Flocculibacter collagenilyticus: one gene and its partner. Each later gene encodes a partner of the first gene's protein in a complex. Links are inferred from orthologs where the notes say so. Each region holds a gene or a part of one and is shown on either strand. Other genes may lie near its edges.

Region 1 (4,404 bases):
AAACGCATTAAGAGTGATACACGCAACCGTAGAGACATTGACGCGTTTTACATCATCGCCAATCCAATTCAAACCCACCTTTTAAAACCGTTTATAGATGTGAGCATCAGCCCTTTTGCCACGGCAGTACCTGTTTTTGCCTCTTCTAAAAGCTATGGCAACTATAAAACAGCCAAAAAAGAGTTAACTAATATCAAATTTACCGACATGCCATGGATTATTGGCTCTCAAAGCAAAATAAAATCATTACGCTCGCAAAGCCAGCAACTTTGGCCGGAGCGCAATATTCAGCAACTTCGTTTATTTGCTTTAGGATATGACAGCTACCAACTTATCAATCAACTTGCTCAAATGCGAGTACTACCTGGGCAAAGCATTTCAGGCTTAACAGGGCAACTCTCTGTTACTCACACAGGTAATGTTGAAAGGAAACTGATGTGGGCAAGATTCAATAAAGGAAAGGTGACACGGATTGAAACCCCTTACTAAACTGTTTAGCGCATCAACTAAGCATAAAGGTGATTACTATGAAAGCCTTGCACTTAATCACCTAAAAAAGCATGGCTATCGACTCATTGAAGCAAATTACAATACGCGCTTCGGAGAAATCGATCTTATTGTAAAAAACGACGATAGCCTCGTATTTGTTGAAGTGAGATATCGTAAAAATGATCACCACGGCTCAGCAGCTGAATCGGTCACACCAAGCAAACAAAAGAAAATAATCAAAACTGCACAACATTTTCTTACTCAATTTAATCTCACTGATACTGCATGTCGATTTGATGTTATCGCGTTTTCAGGTGACAATAGCCAACCATTGCAATGGCACCAAAATGCATTCTAATTATTTAAGAAAAATATATGCAAGATAAAGTAAGACAATTATTTACAGAGAGTATACAAACTCAAATTGCTGCAGGCGACACGCTTGCGGGTGTATTAGAACAATCTGCATTGATGATCGTACAAACACTCCTAACGGGTAACAAAGTAATTTGTTGTGGTTATCAAAGCTGTTTCACTTTATCCACGCACTTTGCCAACCTTCTCATCAACCACTTTGAAACTGAACGCCCTTGTTTGCCCGCCATCACACTAAACAGTGATTTAAATTCGATGTCGACGGTAGCAAGAGACGTGAACCATGCAGAGCACTTTTCACGTCAAGTTAGAGCATTAGCGAACCCAGGAGACTTACTCTTAGCCTTCTCATTAACAGGTAATGAAGCGCCCGTTGTTGCCGCGATAGAGTCGGCCCTGACAAAAGATTTGGCTATTATTGCGTTTAATGGTGAAGAAGGGCATGACATATCAGGACTGCTTGGTAATAATGATATTGAAGTTAAGGTGCCTTCTAAGCGTCCTGCACGCATTATGGAAGGACATTTATTCCATATTCATTTACTGGCTGAGCTTATTGACGAAACATTATTCCCGCAACAGGAAGCATAATTATGAGAAAATTTTCCTTACCCCTTTTATTAGCCTCTGTTCTTATTCTTGAAGGTTGTGCGGTGGCTGTTGTTGCAGGTGCAGCGGGCGCAGCATCTGCTGCAAATGATCGCAGAAGTATTGGCGCTCAAATTGACGATAACAATATTGAAGTAAAAGCAGAACTGCTTTTTTCTGAACACGCTAGCTTGCGAGAACATAGCAACATTAGCATTGTGTCGTTCAATGGCGTTGTTTTATTGGTAGGTCAAGCACCTAATGATCAGCTAAGAGATCTTGCAGCGAAAACCGTTGCCGATATTATTGGTGTGAAAAAAATCCATAACCAGATCCGTATTGGTAGTAGCACGTCTATCACAACTAAAACTAACGACGCATGGCTTACGTCTAAAGTAAAAACCCAACTATTAAGTGACGAACAAGTCGCAGGATTAAACATTAAAGTCGTAACAGAAAATGCAGAAGTATTTTTGATGGGGCTAGCAACCATGCACGAAGCTGATAAAGCAGTGGATATTGCGCGTAATATTAGCGGTGTAGGCAAAGTAGTAAAAGTATTTGAATATTTATAACTGGCCTAGTTAACGGCTTCTTTAGCCATTTTATTACTCAACTACTCATCAGTAAAAAGCCCACAACTTGTGGGCTTTTATCGTAATGCTTACTTAACGTAAAAGTAAAAGCGTAATAACATCAACAATATTACTTAATTACTTTCAAATGAGAGCGAGACTTTGATTTTTTTTCTGTAGCCTTACTGTCACTTTCACTGCTTGTATCTGACTCTTCCACTTTTGGCGTAGCTTGTAATTTAGGCTCGAAGTGTAACTCGTCTTCTTGCTGTACTTCCTCTTCTTCAGGAAATACTGTACCTGCACCATTTTCTTTAGCGTAGATAGCTAACACGGCATTAATTGGCACCATTACATTCATTGGCTTACCACCAAATCTGGCATCAAAAGCAACACAATCGTTATTCATTAACAGATTGCCTACCGCAGCAGGGTTGACGTTTAATACAATTTGGCCGTCTTTAACAAACTGCATGGGCACTTTCGCAGCCGGATGCATCGCGTTCACCACAATATACGGTGTCAGCTGATTATCAACGATCCAATCGTAAAATGCCCTTAATAAATAAGGGCGATTTGAAGTCATCATTCGACGATTAACCTAAACGGTTATTGCGAATTTCTCGCTCTTCATCTGTCAATGATGCTTGAAATGATTCACGTTCAAATACTTTAATCATATAAGCTTTGATCTCTTTAGAACCTGTGCCATCAAGCTCAATACCAAGTAATGGTAAGCGCCATAACAACGGTGCTAAGTAACAATCGATCAAACTAAATTCTTCACTCATGAAAAACGGTGTTTCACCAAAAATAGGCGCTAAGCTCAACAAGCTTTCTTTAAGTTGTTGACGTGAAGCTTCAACATCTTTTTCGTTTAAAATGTTTTCAGCTAACGTGTACCAGTCCGATTCAATGCGGTGCATCATTAAACGGCTGCGACCACGAGCTACAGGGTATACAGGCATTAATGGAGGGTGAGGAAAACGCTCATCAAGGTATTCCATTATGATTTTTGCAACGAACAAGCCTAACTCACGGTCAACTAAGGTTGGTACAGTTCCATAAGGGTTCACTTCGTATAGATCTTCAGGCAGGTTATCCATTTCAACTTTATGGATGTCTACGCTTACGCCTTTTTCCGCTAGTACAATGCGAACTTGGTGGCTATATATATCATTACTGTTTGAAAAAAGTGTCATGACTGGACGCTTATTTGCAGTAACTGCCATGGATTCCTCCGGTTATGTTGATAAAACAGCTATGGGGGCAATTGCCCCCATAGTAAATTTTATGTATTAAAATCTAGTAGTTAGTCTACGTCTTTCCAAAATTCTTTCTTCAGTAAGACTGCTAAAATAAAGAAAACGAGACAGTATAGCAAAACCTTCCAGCCCATGCTCTTTCTTTCAAGCTGCATTGGTTCACCAACGTAGGCTAGGAAGTTGGTCAAGTCGCGTGCTACTTGATCATATTCTTCTTCACTTAATTCACCACTACCGTCTACCTTAAAGACTTCGTCTTCTACTACTTCGCCGTCAACTAAGCGTGACTCTTTAGCTTTATAACGAACGCCTTGTAGCTCTTGTAGTACATGTGGCATACCTACCTGTGGAAACACAGTGTTATTTACACCAAACGGTCTACTTGGATCAGCGTAAAAAGACTTAAGATACGTGTAAATCCAATCTGGTGTACGTAAACGGCTTTCAAGCGTTAAGTCTGGTGGCGCAGCACCAAACCACTTTTTAGCATCTTCAGCAGGCATACCATTTTTAATATGCTCACCCACTTTCGCACCAGTAAAGATTAGGTTTTCTTTACCTAACTCTACTGGAATACCGATGTCGTTAAACGTTCTTTCATAACGCTGATACTGCATTTGGTGACAACCAAGACAGTAGTTCATAAACAATTTAGCGCCACGTTGCAACGACGCTTGATCAGTTAAGTCGATATTCGCAGACTCTAATGGAACATTACTTCCACCAGCTGCACTTACCAAAGATGGTACTAATAATGTTAAGGCAATTAATATCTTTTTCATTACTTTGTTACCCTATTTGGTAGTGGTTTAGTTTTCTCATTGCCACTGTACAGCCATAAGAACCCAAAAAATGCGAAATAAAGTAGCGTACAAATTGGCGCTAAAATTTCTGTTAGTGATGTAGCAGGTGTACCACCAGCATAACCAAGAATAATAAACACTACTGCAAACATCGCTAAGTTTAACTTGTGGAAACCACAACGGTAACGTATCGAACGAACCTTACCACGATCAATCCACGGTAATAACGCTAACATAATTATCGCTGCAAACATCGCAATAACACCACCCAACTTATGCGGTACAGCTTTCAAGATGGCGTAGAAAGGC
Region 2 (4,612 bases), 120 kb from region 1 along the record:
CGCCGTCTTGAGCGGTATAATTTAGGGTTACACTTTGCGATTTAATGGTGATCCCACGCTCACGCTCAATATCCATAGAATCAAGCACCTGAGATTGCATTTCTCGCTCTGAAAGGCCACCGCATTCTTGGATAAGACGATCAGATAAGGTGGATTTACCGTGATCAATGTGTGCAATTATTGAAAAGTTGCGTATGTTTTTCATAGGAAATGATTCTTAACTACTGTTCTAAACGAAAGTTGCTTTAAACGTACAAGCGATAAGCTAAACGTGTAAAGGGCATTTAATCGCGCAATTTTACTAGACTTTGCGATCAATACCAAACTGAATCCGCAATCAATTGAAATTAACTTAACATTGTTCCCGTTTTGCTGGGGAAAGATAGAGTGTGTGGGCGCTTAATATCAGTGTTTCTATCACACTTCTTTAATAGGAATATGTTCAGGTAAGATTTGCAACAACGTGACTTGATAGTCACTCGCATTTGTACCGTTTTTTATCCACCAGCGAGCAAACGCAAACCCCATTGTCCCTCCAGCGAATAACCCTAAAATGGTTAGCCATTCAGCATCAATAAGCAAACGCTGAGCAGTAAAATCAACTACAACCGCTGCTAAAATAGCTAATACTAACGGCAACATATAGACCATTAACGAGCCAGTAACGATCGTATTTTCAGGAATACCTATTTTCACTTGTTGACCAACGTTAGCCTGTTTGACAGAAGCTACACTTACCACATTTTTTCGCTTACTAAACGCTTTAGCCACCGTGCTAGTACCACAATTTTCTTCTACATGGCAGGCGCTGCAAGTCGTTTTAATTTGGGTTTCAACCCAAAAAATATAGTTCGCGTCAGAACCTTTATCGGCTAAAGGCTCTACAGCAACAATAACACCTTGCTCTTCAATCATAATTTTCCAGTTAAATGAGTATCGTTTATTTGTGTGAAACTGACTGGGCAATCAACTGAGCAGTTTTGGCAGGAATACGACCAACTACAGACACATCATATACTTGGTTTCGATGATTATATAGCGTGATTGCACCTTTAGTTAATACTGAATTTGACGATCCTGACAAGGGGCGCTGTATAAACACTGAAAAATCTATCAGTCCATCGCTAAACATATAATAATCTGATGCTTCCCGGGTGAGTGAAAGCTGGTGCTTATCTGACTTAATCACTTTAAACCCTGAAGGTAGCCAACCAAAACGCCAATTGTTAATCTTAATCTCGCTATTTTTCACCACATCAACATCTAGCGATGTTGACGCCTGTTGGCTTGTAGCTGAAACAGGTGGAGTGATCACCTCAGGCAAAGTTGCGGCACTTAACTTGATAAGTTCAGGGTGTGGTTGCTCAGTTACTGTAATATGGGTAAGCTGAATTTGCTCTAATTCTTCACCACTATCATTCACATAAGCGGCTTTGAGTAACATGCCTGAACGTACGTCTAACCACAATTTAAAGTTATATAGATGTTTATCGTTAGCAATAATTCGGATTAATTGCGCTTCTCTTCCAGCAATACGTTTTTTGCCTGCTAAAACAAAACTATAGTGTTGTTTTAAATTGCTAATATCCGTAAATAAAATTTCTGGAATAGGACCGCGAATAACACCAGAATTGATTGAGTAAGGAGGCTGTTGAGGATCAAAGTAAGTAACCACCTTATCACGCCTAACAATATCTTGCCCCGCACCATTTAATAAACTTAAGTGCTCTAGCTCTACCCCTTGATGAATACCATGCAACCAACGATAAGGCTCACCTTTTTTGTTAAAAATAACAATAAATGAGGCATCAAAATTTAAATTGTGCAAAGCATAATTCAATTTTTGCAAAAGTTGTTCCGCGGTAACAGGCTCCGATGCAGATTGGCTGGCATCGTTAATAGTGATCACACTAGAGGAAGAAGGAGGCTGGTGAGTGGCGTCAATGCTATCCTGCCCGATGCTTGGACAAGATAGCAACAAGATGAACAATACTACTAAACTTCTCATTAGTTATTTACTTGGTTATCCCCGTTACGAAGACTGTCATCGTCTTGGCTTTGATTGCTCGATGCGTCTTCAACCGAAGTTGACACTGGCTTTAATCGAATTTGACGTTGGTGATCTAATATTAATGCATTGATACGCTGTTGATCAGCCGATATTGTGTTGCGCTGTTGGTTCGACGTAGTCGATAAACTAACAGGAGAAGCAAAACCATCTAACGGCTTTGTCACAAACACCGGTAACGGGCTTGTATCATCAACGCCATTATCAGAATATTGTTGAACACCAATAACAGAAACCATTGCTACTGTTGCAGCAATCGCTAGCTGTGAACTATAACGAAAAGCAGGAATGCTTAGTAAACCACTTAGGCTTGCTCCACCTGCTTTTTGCTTAATCTTGTTAACCCACTGAGTAACTCTTGAAGGCGACGTTTCAACTTCTGTAGCTACAGGCTGATGAGGAGCTTCAAACTCTAAAGCAGCTTCAATGCGTTCTGCCAGCCCCAGATCAATGTTGCTAGCCACTTCCTTGCGTAACACATCACTTGCTAAATGATAACGAGCCCATGTGGCGCGCTTTTCTTCACTGAATTCATTAGCTGCATGCGAATTATCTGGAGAATGACTATCAAGAAAAGTGCTAATTTCCTGTTCAGTCGCTTCATTATCCATCACAACAGAAGTTAATTCATGTTGTTTCATAACCATACTCAATTCCTACCGTATTTACATATACTTGATATATGTTTGTAAAACTGTTGCTAATTACTTAATTAAGCTTTTAGTTAATCTGCATTATGTTTGCTTTTATTTACTAAATACCTAATTACTTATTAGAGGCTTAATGTTGTTATCAATTGCTTCACGCGCTCTAAAAATACGAGAGCGAACCGTGCCTACGGGGCAACCTACTACTTCAGCAATTTCATCGTAACTTAATCCATCTATCTCCCTTAACGTAATCGCAGAGCGCAAATCATCAGGCAAAGACTCAATGGTGGAAAATACCACTCGTTTAATTTCATCCGTCAAAACCAAACTTTCTGGTGAAGCGTTTTCGCGTAACGCGCTTGCACCATCATAAACTTCAGCCTCGTCTGCATCTATATCACTTGAAGGCGGCTTCCGCCCTTGAGCAACAAGATAATTTTTTGCGCTGTTAACCGCTATGCGATATAACCACGTGTAAAAAGCGCTTTCTCCACGAAAGTTGGGTAAGGCTCTATATGCCTTAATAAACGCTTCTTGCACTACATCTGCAACATCTCCATGGCTAGAAACATAACGTGACACTAAACTCGCCACTTTATGTTGGTATTTTCTAACCAATAAATTAAACGCGTTTTTATCACCCTGCTGGACGCGTTTTATAATTTCAAAATCAATTTCTTGCTCGCTCATTCGAGCCTGAACTCCCAAATATCCGTTATACTTCTCGAATAGTGACTCTGTTTCCAGATTAAAAAAGAAAAGTACCCTAACAAAAATGCGTTACTACATACTGAAAAATAAAAACCTGATAGTAACCGTGTTCTCTTTTGCTCAATCTGGATTGGGCAAGCGTACAATCTCAGACTAGCAAATTTGTAAAAAGTTCTTACAAATTACAAAATAAATACAAATTAATTAAAATAGTGTGTTTTAACAGTCTAAATCAGAAAGTAAAAAATGCTATTATTTAGACTTATCTTCCTGAATTGCGAATGATTATATCGATGAATGAGCATATTGAACACTTTTGTGATGTATTAATAATAGGCAGCGGTGCAGCAGGCTTAACCCTTGCATTACAGATTGCCGAGCAAGCAAAAGTTGCGGTTTTAAGTAAAGGCCCGTTAAAAGAAGGGTCAACATTGTACGCCCAAGGTGGTATTGCTGCGGTTTTTGATGAAAACGATAGCATCGAGTCACATGTTAAAGACACATTGCAGGCAGGTGCAGGATTATGTGATAACGCAGCGGTCACGTTTACTGCCAAACAAGCGAAGTCGTCGATGGAATGGCTTATTGAACAAGGTGTACCATTCGACCAATTTGAAGATAAAAAAGGCAATAAAAAGTACCACCTTACTCGCGAAGGTGGCCATAGCCATCGTCGTATTTTGCATGCTGCCGATGCAACAGGTAAAGCAGTACAAACATCACTAGTAGAACAAGTTAAAAAACACCCTAATATCACGTTGTTCGAACGTTATAATGCTATTGATCTAATCACCTCTAAAAAACTCAAAACGATAGATGCAAATGCCGCTATTCCTAACGGAAATAAAGTACATGGCGCCTATGTATGGAACCGCAACCGAGAAATGGTTGAAGTAATACGAGCCAAAAGTGTGGCTTTAGCGACAGGTGGCGCAAGTAAAGTGTACTTATACACCAGCAATCCAGACGTGGCCAGCGGTGACGGCATTGCTATGGCGTGGCGTGCAGGTTGCCGTGTAGCAAATATGGAATTTAACCAATTTCACCCAACATCACTTTATCATCCCGATGCCCCCAACTTTTTGATCACCGAGGCAATGCGAGGTGAAGGCGCTTTTTTAAAGCGCCCTGATGGCACGCGCTTTATGAGTGAGTTTGACGAACGCGCTGAATTAGCACCGCG

The links.
Region 2: the proteins of HUU81_RS14680 (region 1) and HUU81_RS14165 are in contact, whole or in part, in a crystal structure (PDB 1YFN), measured with the Escherichia coli proteins. The link is inferred for Flocculibacter collagenilyticus from one-to-one orthologs.

The regions. Positions count from the first base shown.
Region 1 is NZ_CP059888.1:3,307,028-3,311,431, forward strand. Bases 886-3,612 are described here. They hold HUU81_RS14680 (ClpXP protease specificity-enhancing factor), read right to left. Parts: upstream 2,614-3,612; coding sequence 2,158-2,613; downstream 886-2,157. Other genes in these bases: HUU81_RS14670 (SIS domain-containing protein), read left to right, coding at 886-1,455; dolP (division/outer membrane stress-associated lipid-binding lipoprotein), read left to right, coding at 1,458-2,027; sspA (stringent starvation protein SspA), read right to left, coding at 2,624-3,259; HUU81_RS14690 (cytochrome c1), read right to left, coding at 3,340-3,612. In the rest of the region: HUU81_RS14660 (penicillin-binding protein activator), read left to right, coding at 1-489; HUU81_RS14665 (YraN family protein), read left to right, coding at 473-847; more of HUU81_RS14670, read left to right, coding at 865-885; more of HUU81_RS14690, read right to left, coding at 3,613-4,074; HUU81_RS14695 (cytochrome b), read right to left, coding at 4,074-4,404. UniProt on the Escherichia coli protein: Enhances recognition of ssrA-tagged proteins by the ClpX-ClpP protease; the ssrA degradation tag (AANDENYALAA) is added trans-translationally to proteins that are stalled on the ribosome, freeing the ribosome and targeting stalled peptides for degradation.
Region 2 is NZ_CP059888.1:3,187,546-3,192,157, forward strand. What follows is about bases 862-3,796. They hold HUU81_RS14165 (sigma-E factor negative regulatory protein), read right to left. Parts: upstream 2,716-3,796; coding sequence 2,008-2,715; downstream 862-2,007. Other genes in these bases: HUU81_RS14155 (SoxR reducing system RseC family protein), read right to left, coding at 862-915; HUU81_RS14160 (MucB/RseB C-terminal domain-containing protein), read right to left, coding at 941-2,008; rpoE (RNA polymerase sigma factor RpoE), read right to left, coding at 2,830-3,408; nadB (L-aspartate oxidase), read left to right, coding at 3,723-3,796. Outside these bases: lepA (translation elongation factor 4), read right to left, coding at 1-205; more of HUU81_RS14155, read right to left, coding at 418-861; more of nadB, read left to right, coding at 3,797-4,612. UniProt on the Escherichia coli protein: An anti-sigma factor for extracytoplasmic function (ECF) sigma factor sigma-E (RpoE). ECF sigma factors are held in an inactive form by an anti-sigma factor until released by regulated intramembrane proteolysis (RIP).